3 regions of the Klebsiella sp. KE9456 genome follow, and region 1 is predicted to be linked to each of the others. Evidence: riboswitches for the same ligand, from Rfam matches in the RefSeq annotation. Region 1 holds a riboswitch; each other region holds the start of a gene.
What was found. A riboswitch is a leader RNA that binds a small molecule or an ion and turns the genes downstream of it on or off. The one in region 1 is predicted to bind thiamine pyrophosphate.
Positions count from the first base shown of each region.

Region 2: another riboswitch for thiamine pyrophosphate. It lies ahead of thiB (thiamine ABC transporter substrate binding subunit); the one in region 1 lies ahead of thiC (phosphomethylpyrimidine synthase ThiC).
Region 3: another riboswitch for thiamine pyrophosphate. It lies ahead of ABK821_RS05375 (TenA family protein); the one in region 1 lies ahead of thiC (phosphomethylpyrimidine synthase ThiC).

Region 1 is NZ_JBDYQK010000035.1:20,012-24,176, reverse strand. Features, by position in the region: gene hemE (uroporphyrinogen decarboxylase) at 1-558, opposite strand, end outside; gene nudC (NAD(+) diphosphatase) at 598-1,371, opposite strand; gene rsd (sigma D regulator) at 1,467-1,970, shown strand; TPP riboswitch at 2,021-2,130, shown strand; gene thiC (phosphomethylpyrimidine synthase ThiC) at 2,219-4,114, shown strand; gene thiE (thiamine phosphate synthase) at 4,114-4,165, shown strand, end outside.
Region 2 is NZ_JBDYQK010000002.1:178,295-182,459, reverse strand. Features, by position in the region: gene sgrR (HTH-type transcriptional regulator SgrR) at 1-1,567, shown strand, start outside; TPP riboswitch at 1,605-1,768, shown strand; gene thiB (thiamine ABC transporter substrate binding subunit) at 1,800-2,783, shown strand; gene thiP (thiamine/thiamine pyrophosphate ABC transporter permease ThiP) at 2,759-4,165, shown strand, end outside.
Region 3 is NZ_JBDYQK010000004.1:73,571-77,735, reverse strand. Features, by position in the region: gene ABK821_RS05385 (ABC transporter permease) at 1-441, opposite strand, end outside; gene ABK821_RS05380 (ABC transporter ATP-binding protein) at 438-1,166, opposite strand; gene ABK821_RS05375 (TenA family protein) at 1,163-1,858, opposite strand; TPP riboswitch at 1,928-2,029, opposite strand; gene ABK821_RS05370 (Gfo/Idh/MocA family protein) at 2,188-3,360, opposite strand; gene ABK821_RS05365 (TIM barrel protein) at 3,376-4,165, opposite strand, start outside.

The DNA.
Region 1 (4,165 bases):
CGCCAGCTTATCGAGCAGCGCATGCAGCGCCTGCGGATCGGCATACATCATTTTTTTGATGACGGTAAAGGCTTTGCTGCTGCCGCCTTCCACCATGTAAGTCGCCAGCGTCCACGGGCTGCCGGAAAAACCGATCAGCGGAACGTCACCTTTCAACGCGCGGCGGATCGTACGCACCGCGTTCATCACATAGCCCAGTTCGTCTTCCGGGTCAGGAATCGGTAGCTTATCGACATCCGCTTTACTGGCGACTGGCGAAGTAAAGCGCGGGCCTTCCCCGGCCTCAAAATAGAGTCCCAGCCCCATCGCATCCGGGATGGTCAGAATGTCCGAGAAGAGGATCGCCGCATCAAGCGGGTAGCGCCGCAGCGGTTGTAGCGTGACTTCGCACGCCAGTTCGGCGTTTTTACACAGCGACATAAAATCGCCTGCTTGTGCGCGGGTGGCTTTGTACTCCGGCAGATAGCGGCCTGCCTGGCGCATCATCCACACCGGGGTAACATCAACCGGCTGGCGCAATAGCGCGCGCAGGTAACGATCGTTCTTCAGTTCGGTCATTTTGCAGTTCCTTCATTGCGTCAGGGTGCCAGTGTACCATCACTCATACTCAGCCCGACACATTGCCACAGTGTCTTCGATCAAACGGCGTGCCACCGTGCCCGGCGGCGGCAACAACGGAAGATCGTCATAGCGATACCAGCCCGCTTCCAGCAGCTCTTTCTTGTCGATGACTATCTCGCCGCTGTCATACTCCGCCATAAACGCCGTCATCAGCGATTGTGGGAACGGCCAGGGCTGCGAAGTGACATAACGCAGGTTTTTCACCTTAATGCCGCTCTCCTCCATCACTTCGCGGGCAACGGTTTGCTCCAGAGTTTCCCCCACTTCAACAAACCCGGCCAGCACCGTGTGCACACCGTTGCGATGACGGGTATGCTGCGCCAGTAAAATAGAATCATCCCGGCGGATGGCGACAATAATGCAGGGAGCAATCTGCGGATAGTAACGCTCGCGGCAGTGGCTGCACAGCATCGCCCATTCGGTCTTGCTCGGGTGCATAGGGTGACCGCAGTATCCGCAGAATTTGTGCGAACGGTAAAATTCCGCCAGTTGTACCCCCCGCCCCGCCAGTTGAAACAGACCAACATCCTGATCGATGACCTGCCGTACCGATCCCATATCATGCCGCCGATCCTGACAAACCAGCCAGACTGGCTCCCCTTGCCATTCTCCTATCCTCAACGCGGACTGCCCTGCAAGATTAAAATTTACCGCTTCGCCATGTGGTAATTCCCCGCGGGGCAACCATAATTTCTGTTCGTGGCTGACGATCCACCAGCCACAATCTAATTTTTCAATAATACGATCCATATCTATTGCACTACCTTTATTTTGCTGGCACTTTTAACATTATATTTACATTCCGGTGAGCAACGTATTTCTCTTTAAAACTTGCGGAGTCAACCATGTTAAACCAGTTGGAAAACCTGACGGAACGTGTTGGAGGCAACAATCAACTGGTCGATCGCTGGCTACAGGTACGTAAGCATTTGCTCGTGGCTTACTACAATCTGGTTGGCATTAAGCCTGGCAAAGAATCGTACATGCGGTTGAATGAAAAAGCGCTGGATGATTTTTGTCAGGGTCTGGTCGATTACCTTTCCGCCGGACACTTCAGTATTTATGAACACATTATTCGTGAAATGGAAGAGGGAAACCCACGTTCGGCCGCAACGCGCCTCCACGCATTACTGGAAGCCAATACTCAACAGATCATGGAATATTACGACTCCAGTCTGGAGAACGCGATCGATCACGATAATTATGCGGAGTTTCAGCAGGTGCTTTCCGACATCGGTGAAGCGCTGGAAGCACGGTTTACGCTGGAAGATAGGCTCATTCTGCTGGCTTCCGGCAATCATCTGAAGCTTAACGCCCAGGATAAAAGCGGAATTGCAAAGCCTGCTTGAGTTATGAAGCAGTAACGAGTAATTTACATCCATTGCCCCGTCGCCGGGGTTACATCTTGTCGGAGTGCCGTGTGCGAAAGCACAGGCTGAGACCGTTAATTCGGGATCCGCGGAACCTGATCAGGCTAATACCTGCGAAGGGAACAAGAGTAAACTGCTTTATGCGTCAGCCTGTACGGGCAACAAACGCACATCCATTACTCCTCCGTCGTCTGACAAGCCACGTCCTTCACTTTTTGGAATGAGCTATGTCTGCAACAAAATTGACTCGCCGCGAACAACGCGCCCAGGCCCAACACTTTATCGACACCCTGGAAGGCACCGCCTTTCCGAACTCAAAACGTATTTATATGACCGGCTCACAACCGGACATCCGCATTCCGATGCGTGAAATCCAGCTAAGTCCCACGCTCATCGGCGGCAGCAAAGAGAATCCGCAATACGAAGAGAACGAAGCCATCCCGGTCTATGACACCTCTGGCCCCTATGGCGATCCTGATGTCGCCATTAACGTTCAGCAGGGGCTGGCAAAACTGCGTCAGCCCTGGATTGAGGCACGCGCAGACAGCGAAGAATTGACCGACCGTAGCTCGGCGTACACCAAAGAACGTCTGGCCGATGATGGGCTGGACGAGCTGCGTTTTACGGGGCTGCTCACGCCGAAGCGCGCCAAAGCGGGCAAGTGCGTCACGCAACTGCATTATGCGCGTCAGGGGATTGTGACCCCGGAAATGGAGTTCATCGCTATCCGTGAAAACATGGGGCGTGAGCGCATTCGCGGCGATGTATTACGCCAGCAGCATCCGGGCGTTGGATTTGGCGCGCGCCTGCCGGAAAACATCACGCCGGAATTTGTTCGTGACGAAGTGGCCGCCGGTCGCGCGATTATCCCGGCCAACATCAACCACCCGGAATCCGAACCGATGATCATCGGACGCAACTTCCTGGTGAAGGTCAACGCCAATATCGGCAACTCCGCGGTCACTTCCTCCATTGAAGAAGAGGTGGAAAAACTGGTGTGGTCAACGCGCTGGGGCGCAGATACGGTGATGGACCTCTCAACCGGCCGCTATATTCACGAAACCCGCGAGTGGATCCTGCGTAACAGCCCGGTACCGATCGGCACCGTGCCGATCTATCAGGCGCTGGAGAAAGTAAACGGGATCGCCGAAGATCTCACCTGGGAAGCCTTCCGCGACACGCTGCTGGAGCAGGCCGAGCAAGGGGTAGACTACTTCACCATCCATGCGGGTGTGCTGCTGCGCTATGTGCCAATGACCGCAAAACGTCTGACCGGTATCGTCTCGCGCGGCGGTTCGATCATGGCGAAATGGTGCCTCTCTCACCATCAAGAAAACTTCCTCTACGAGCACTTCCGCGAAATCTGCGAAATCTGCGCCGCTTACGATGTCTCGCTGTCGCTGGGCGACGGCCTGCGTCCGGGATCAATTCAGGATGCGAACGACGAAGCGCAGTTTGCCGAGCTGCACACGCTGGGCGAGCTGACCAAAATTGCCTGGGAGTACGACGTGCAGGTGATGATTGAAGGCCCTGGCCACGTACCGATGCAGATGATCCGCCGTAACATGACCGAAGAGCTGGAACACTGCTTTGAGGCGCCGTTCTACACCTTAGGGCCACTGACCACCGATATTGCGCCGGGCTACGACCACTTCACCTCCGGCATTGGCGCGGCAATGATTGGCTGGTTTGGCTGCGCCATGCTCTGCTACGTAACGCCAAAAGAGCACCTCGGCCTGCCGAACAAAGAGGATGTGAAACAGGGACTGATCACCTACAAAATCGCGGCGCATGCCGCCGACCTGGCAAAAGGCCATCCTGGCGCGCAAATCCGCGATAACGCCATGTCGAAAGCCCGCTTTGAGTTCCGCTGGGAAGACCAGTTTAACCTGGCGCTTGACCCGTTCACCGCCCGCGCTTACCACGACGAAACGCTGCCGCAGGAGTCCGGTAAAGTGGCGCACTTCTGCTCCATGTGCGGGCCAAAATTCTGTTCAATGAAGATCAGCCAGGAAGTCCGCGACTACGCGGCGACACAGACCATCGAAGCAGGAATGGCGGATATGTCAGAAAACTTCCGCGTCAAAGGCGGTGAAATCTATCTCAGGAAGGAGGAAGCATAATGTATCAGCCCGATTTCCCATCCGTCCCTTTTCGTTTAGGGCTCTACCCGG
Region 2 (4,165 bases), on a different contig from region 1:
AGATATGCTGAGCTGCTCGCGCCGCCATATGCGCACCTTACTGAATATGATGGAAGAGCGTGGCTGGCTGACCTGGCAGGCGGAAGCCGGACGCGGTAAGCGTTCCCGACTGGCTTTTCTCTATACCGGTCTGGCCCTGCAGCAGCAAAGAGCGGAAGATCTGCTGGAACAGGACAGGATCGATCAGCTGGTACAGTTAGTCGGTGATAAAGCCGCCGTCCGACAGATGCTGATCTCCCATCTTGGCCGCAGCTTCCGCCAGGGTCGGCATATTCTGCGCGTGCTCTACTATCGACCGATGAAAAATCTGCTGCCAGGCAGCGCGCTGCGCCGCTCAGAAACGCACATCGTGCGGCAGATTTTTAGCGCGCTGACGCGAGTAAATGAGGAAAATGGGGAACTGGAAGCGGATATTGCTCACCATTGGCAGCAGATCACCGCCACTCACTGGCGTTTTTTTCTTCGTCCGGGCATACATTTTCATCATGGTCGGGAACTGGAGATGGCGGATGTCATCTCTTCCTTACAGCGTAGCAACACGCTGCCGCTCTTCTCCCATATTGAGCGTATCGACTCCCCCACCGCATGGACCCTGGATATTCATCTTAGTCAGCCCGACCGCTGGCTACCGTGGTTACTCAGCCAGGTTCAGGCGATGATCCTGCCCCAGGAGTGGCGGTCGATGGAAAAATTCGCCAGCACGCCCATTGGCACCGGCCCTTACTCGGTTGTGCGTAATAACCAGAATCAACTTAAAATTCACGCTTTCGACGACTATTTCGGCTACCGGGCGCTAATTGATGAAGTCAACGTCTGGGTACTGCCGGAAATTGGTGAAGAGTCCAACGGCGGGTTAACGCTTCAGGGAAGTACGGAGAGTGAAAAAGCGGTAGAAAGCCGCCTTGAAGAAGGCTGCTATTACCTGCTGTTCGACTCCCGCAGCCCGCTCGGCGGTAATACGGCGGTACGCCAGTGGTTAAGTTATCTGTTCCAGCCCGCTAACCTGCTCTATCACGCTGGTGAACACTACCAGGGCAACTGGTTTCCAGCCTATGGCCTGCTGCCCCGCTGGCATCATGCGCGCAGCCATGCCTGTGAAAAACCGCCAGGTCTGGAAACGGTCAGGCTGACCTACTATCAGGAGCACGTCGAACATCGCGTCATGGGCAAGATCATGGCGACGCTGCTGGCCGAACATCAGGTGAAGCTGGAGATTCAGGAACTGGAATACGAAGAGTGGCATCGCGGAGAGGTAGTGAGTGACGTGTGGCTCAACAGCGCCAACTTTACGCTGCCGATCGATTTTTCCCTGTTTGCCTGGCTGTATGAAGTCCCGCTGATTCGCAAATGTATTCCCATTGACTGGGAGCGCGATGCCGGCCGCTGGCGCGCGGGAGAGCTTAATCCGGCGGCCTGGAGCCAGCAGTTGCTCACCACGCAAACTATCGTGCCGCTCATTCACCACTGGCTGATGATCCAGGGGCAACGCAGTATGCGCGGCGTGCGAATGAACACCCTTGGCTGGTTTGACTTTAAGTCAGCCTGGTTTGCGCCGCCGGAGCCGTAACGCTTTTCGTTAGCAGATAAAATCATTACACTAACTGCCGTTCTCAACGGGGTGCTAATAAACATACACAATATCATTCGAGTTGCATCGACGCGCGGTTAGCCCGGAAGCAACCAGAAAGATAAAGCGTATGGGCTGAGAAAATACCCGTCGAACCTGATCCGGATAACGCCGGCGAAGGGATTTGAGGCCCACTCAAAATCCTTTGCCCCCCCTTCTTCTGAGGTGCAAAGTGTTAAAAAAATTACTTCCCCTGCTGGCGCTGGTCGCCGCGCCGGTTTTTGCCAAACCCACCCTGACCGTTTATACCTACGACTCCTTCGCCGCCGACTGGGGGCCAGGCCCGGCGGTCAAAAAAGCCTTTGAAGCGGACTGCGACTGCGAACTGAAGTTCGTGGCGCTGGAAGATGGCGTCTCGCTGCTCAATCGTCTGCGAATGGAAGGCAAAAACAGCAAAGCCGATGTGGTGCTTGGACTGGATAACAACCTGCTGGAAGCCGCGGCCCAGAGCAGGCTGTTCGCCAAAAGCGGCGTATCTACCCGCGCGGTCAGCATACCCGGCGGCTGGCGCAACGATACCTTCGTTCCCTTCGATTACGGCTATTTCGCCTTTGTTTACGATAAAAACAAGCTCAAAAATCCGCCGAAAAGCCTGAAAGAACTGGTTGAGGGCAAGCAGAAATGGCGGGTCATTTATGAGGATCCGCGCACCAGCACGCCGGGCCTCGGCCTGCTGCTGTGGATGCAAAAAGTCTACGGCGATAACGCGCCGGAAGCCTGGCAGAAACTGGCGGCGAAAACCGTCACCGTCACCAAAGGCTGGAGCGAAGCCTACGGCCTGTTCCTCAAGGGCGAAAGCGACCTGGTGCTCAGCTACACCACCTCCCCGGCTTATCACATTATCGAAGAGAAAAAAGATAACTACGCGGCGGCCAACTTCGCGGAAGGCCACTATTTGCAGGTCGAAGTTGCCGCCCGCACCGCGGCCAGCAAACAACCGGAGCTGGCAGAGAAATTCCTCAAATTTATGCTTTCTCCCGGCTTCCAGAACACGATCCCCACCGGCAACTGGATGTATCCGGTTACCCAGGTTGCGCTTCCCGCAGGTTTTGACGGGCTGATCAAACCGCAAACCACCCTTGAATTTACGCCGCAACAGGTGGCGGCTGAGCGCCAGAACTGGATCAGCGCATGGCAACGCGCCGTCAGCCGCTAACTTTCGGCTGGCTGCTGCCCGGCCTGACGGCGGCGACCTTACTGGTCGCCGTCGCGCTGGCTGCTTTTCTGGCGCTGTGGTTCAGCGCGCCGGAAGCGGTCTGGGGATCGATGGTTAGCGATAGCTATCTCTGGCATGTGGTGCGCTTTTCTTTCTGGCAGGCGTTTCTTTCCGCGCTGCTTTCCGTGATACCAGCGATTTTTCTCGCCCGCGCGCTCTACCGTCGGCGCTTCCCCGGGCGCACGCTGCTGCTGCGCTTGTGCGCGATGACCTTAATCTTGCCGGTGCTGGTGGCGGTATTCGGCATTCTTAGCGTTTACGGTCGCCAGGGCTGGCTGGCTGAATTGTTTACCGTGTTCGGCTGGCAGTGGACGTTTTCACCCTACGGATTACAAGGGATCCTGCTGGCGCATGTGTTCTTCAATATGCCAATGGCCACGCGCCTGCTGCTACAAACGCTGGAAAATATCCCCGGCGAACAGCGGCAAATCGCCGCCCAGCTAGGAATGCGCGGCTACGCCTTCTTCCGGCTGGTTGAATGGCCATGGCTGCGTCGGCAAATTCTGCCTGTCGCGGCGCTGATCTTTATGCTCTGTTTCGCCAGCTTTGCGACCGTGCTGTCGCTGGGCGGCGGCCCGCGCGCGACCACGATCGAACTGGCGATCTACCAGGCGCTCAATTTCGACTATGACCCGGCGCGCGCGGCGATGCTGGCGCTGATCCAGATGGTCTGCTGCCTCGGGCTGGTATTACTCAGCCAGCGCCTGAGCAAAGCCCTCGCCATCGGGGTCAGCAACATCCACGGCTGGCGCGATCCTGACGACCGTTTGTTCAGTCGACTGAGCGACATTGCGCTCATTGTCATCGCGCTTTTACTGTTGCTGCCTCCGCTACTGGCGGTGATATACGACGGTCTGAATAACAATCTGTTTAGCGTCCTGCAACAGCCTGCGCTATGGCAGGCGCTAGGGACCTCACTGCGTATCGCCCTTGCCGCCGGGCTGTTAAGCGTGATGCTGACCATGATGCTGCTGTGGAGCAGTCGCGAACTTCGCGCCCGTAATCGCCCGTTGGCCGGACAGGCGCTCGAACTCAGCGGCATGCTGATCCTCGCCATGCCGGGCATCGTACTGGCCACCGGATTCTTCCTGCTGCTCAATAACAGCACAGGGCTACCGGAATCCGCCGACGGTATCGTGATTTTCACCAATGCGCTGATGGCGATTCCCTATGCGCTAAAGGTGCTGGAAAATCCTATGCGCGATATCAGCACCCGCTATGGCGCGCTTTGCCAGTCGCTGGATTTGCACGGCTTTACGCGCCTTAGGGTGGTGGAGCTTCGCGCCTTAACGCGCCCGCTGGCCCAGGCGCTGGCTTTCGCC
Region 3 (4,165 bases), on a different contig from region 1:
ATCGAGATAGTCGTGGTTGACCCGCCGTAACCCGTCAAAAAATGCCGAGGTCACGGGGAAGAAAATCACCAGCACCGCCATCATCACTTTGGCGCTTATGCCGAAGCCAAACCACAGTACGAGTAGCGGGGCGAGGGCAAAGACCGGGATCGCCTGACTGGTCAGCACCAGCGGCATTAGCCAACGTTGAATACGCGGCGAGACGATCATACATAGCGCCAGCGCGACGCCGAGCAGCACGCCAGCCGTGAGACCGCAGAGGATCTCGCTCAGGGTGATCAGCGTATGCCAGCCCAGGTAACCCCGGTTGAACCACAACGCGCTGGCCACCGCTGATGGTGAAGGAAGCAAAAAGGCCGGAATTCCGCTACGGCTCGCCAGCCACCAGAGCAACAGCAGGCCGCAGAACACCACGCCGCCGCGCAACAGTTTAGCGTTCATCCGTTGGCCCTTATTAGCTGTTGCAGCAGCTCCGCCTGGCTGGTTAATACCTGCGGATCGTCACAGGCTCGGGGCGGCATGCCGGATAAGCGGTGCGTATCGTCAATTCCTCCGGCAGCGGGCGAGAGTACCAGCAGGCGATGGCTGAGTCGGCAGGCTTCCATCGGATCGTGGGTGATAAGCATCACGGTACGGTTCACTAACAATTCGGCGGCCAGGGTTTGAATTCGCGTGCGGGTAAGGGTATCGAGCGCTGAAAAGGGCTCGTCCATCAATACAATGGGGCGATCTTCATAGAGGGTGCGCGCCAGGGCCGCCCGCTGGCGCATTCCCCCCGACAGAGAGGATGGCCGGTCGCTGGCGCAGTGTTCGAGACCCACCCGCCTTAACAGCGTGGTGACGCGCGTGTCATCAATGGGTTCGCCGCGAAGACGCGCGCCGAGGGAGACATTGTCACGCACGCTTAGCCAGGGATAGAGCAGATCCTTTTGCCCCATCCAGGCCAGACGTTTTGCCATCGGCTGGCCATCGCTGGCGCGAACATGACCCGCCGTCGCCTGCTCCAGTCCGGCGATAATGCGCAGCAGGCTGGTTTTCCCCACGCCGCTGGCCCCCAGCAGAGACACCCACTGACCGCCAGGAATATCAAATGAGAGGTTGTCGAAGATCTGCCGGGCGTGAAAACGTAAGCTGAGGTTGCGCACCTCGATACCCGGCGCTATCACGTTGCGCACTCCGTGACGGCATTGAGTCCCATTTGCCAGAAGCTGGCCTCCAGCCGCGTGGCGGTGGTGAAGATGCGGCTGAGTTCAGCAAATCGGGCTTCGCCGCCACGTTGTTGCCACACGGTTTCCAGCAGATTAATAGCCGAATTAACCCCGCGCAGATAGCCCTCATCGCCATAGTTACGGATCCAGGACGCATAGGGGTTGGTGGTGAGGTTAGTGGCGGGATCGTGCAGTAAGCCGAGGCCGATTTCGGCGTATCCGGCAACGCAAGGCATCAGCGCCGTCAACAGATCCAGCGTATCGCCGGCGTGACCGATATCCAGTACGTAACGGGTGTAGTTGACGGTTTCCACGGCTTCAGGTGTGGCCGCCATTGTCGCCTCATCCAGACCCCATCCTGTGCAGTAGTCTACATGTAGCGGGAGCTCGTCAAGAATGGCGTTCATCGACGCGGCGGCGGCGCGCATTTCTGGCAACGTCTGCAGTTTACTCACCAGCAGCGCATAGCTCCGGGCAAAGTGGATCAGAAACAGATAATCCTGAGTCAGGTAACGGCGAAAAGCGATTTCGGGCAGGGTGCCTGCAGCGAGTTGCCGGAGAAAGGGGTGAGCGACATAGTGCTGCCAGTCAGCGTTGGCCTGCTGACGCAGACGACCATAAATACCCTGGGTGAACGCGGGAAGAATCACTGGACCTCCTGATAACGGGGAGATCCGGGCGTGCTGTCAGAAGTGTGAACAGGCAGTGGCGCAAAACTGGCGAAAATGCCGACCCGTCCCTTCGCTGGCATGACCCAGATCAGGTTCAAAGGGTTCGGCTCGCGCCATCTCAGTCCTTACAGGACACCCCTCGGTTGGCCCTTGTTATACGATATTCGCTTTTTGATTACAATCCTGTGATGTGACAAGATTAGGTGACGTTGTCACCTTTTTTCAGGCCCGGTAAAGCCCGTGAATGAACCGGCTGCGCCAGGCCCGGTCAGCACAGTGCTGCCGGGCGAGCACGCACAGGGGGATCATTAGCGAAATTCAACCCAGCGGGCGCCGTCATCCGCTGAACGTACGCAGTTTTCCACCCAATGCACGCCGAGCGCACCGGCTTTGGCGTCCGGATACCAGAAATTATCCAACAGGGCGCGGTCATTACGATCGGTGGCGTCCATCGCGATGGCGAAACGGCGGTACAAATTCGACCATGCTTCAAATAAGCCTTCGGGGTGACCGCCGCCAATGCGATCGTCCTGTAAAGCCAACGGGTCGAGATAGGACATCCCGCGTTCGAGAATACGCACCGGCTCGCCCTGAATTTCATAACGCAGCTGATTGGGTTGCTCATCCCACCACTCCAGGCTCGCTTTCTCACCGACGATACGCACTTTCTGACCGTGCATCGAGCCGCAGTTTACCGCTGAACACCACATTGAACCGATAGCGCCGTTGTCGTACTCCATCAGCACATAGGCGTTATCCTCCAGCGGCGCACGGGTTTTGACAAAGCTCTGGCGAGAGCACATCAGACGCGTGATGGCGAGTTTTGGCGCCATGGTTTCCGCCAGAAACAGCGGGTGAGTGGCTAAGTCACCTAATACATAGCTGGGCCCGACAAATTTCGGATCCACCCGCCAGCGCGTGCTCGGGTTTTCCAGCTCTACCGGCTGCGCGTGGAAACCATGTGCGAACTGCATATTGATGATGCGGATCTCGCCCAGCAATCCCTGCTCAATCATTTGTCGCGCCTGCAAAATCATCTGATGACCGGCGTAGCCGTAAGTCACGCCAATGATTTTGCGTTGTTTTTCGCTAAGCGCTACCAGCGCATCCGCTTCTTCGGCGGTAAAGCACAGCGGTTTTTCACAAACCACATGCAATCCGGCCTCCAGCGCCGCACGGCAAATGGCGTAGTGGGTGTTGTTCGGCGTGGCGATGGAGACCGCTTCGATACCGTCTTCCCGCGTCGCTTCTTCACGAAACAGGGTTTCGTAATCGGCATAGCAGCGTCCGGCTTCCACGCCCAGTTGCTGACCGAATTCACGCCCACGCTCGGCATCAATATCAAATGCGCCCGCTAACAGAGTAAAAGCGCCGTCGCGCAGCGCCGCAGAACGGTGAATATAGCCGATCTGGCTGCTTCCACCGCCGCCAACCATGCCCCAGCGTAACGATCTGCCTACGGGTTTTGTTCCATTAATCATTCTCTTCTCTCCAGATTAAAAGCCAACGGAACGCAGGTAGCGCAGGCTTTCCGTGACGGCCTGTAAGCTGCCTTCAACATTGCGCGGATCGCGCTCTTGCTCAATGGTTATCCAGCCCTGATAGCCGCGTTTTTCCAGAAACGCATGTACCGCCGGATAATCAATTGCGCCGCTGCCAAGCGGGCACATCACCCCTTCAGCGCAGGCGGAGAAGAAGTCGATGCCACGGGAAATCACGCTTTCAAACACGTTCGGATCAACATCTTTAAAGTGCAGGTAGTCAAGGCGGTCAAAATGACGATCCAGCCAGCTGACGGGATCCATTCCTGAGTAATAAAGATGGCCGGTATCGAGACACAGACCAGCGATGTCGTGGGGGATTTGCGTCGCCAGCAGGTCAATCTCATCGGCAAATTCGATACAGCCGCCCGCATGGGGATGAATGACCGGACGGACGCCGTACTCCTGCCATGCCAGTTTGCTGATGATGACAATATGGTTAATCATCTGCTGCCAGTCGGCAGGAGACAGTCGCGGCGCCAGCTCGCTACGCCCGGCATATTGCGCTCGCTGGGGATTACCGAAATCAATGATCACCAGGTAAGGAGGCTGGAAAGGATTACCCGCTGTTTTTTCCGCAACGGGGACCTGCGATAAATTACGGCAAATGTTATGCGTCAGTTCGACGATATTCGGGAAGTTCTCTTCGCTGACCAGATCATCAAAGATCGTCCCGGCAACCAGAGATAACCCTTGTTTATTCAGCGCTGCGCTGAGTTCACTGGCCTGGGTTGGCAGATAGCTC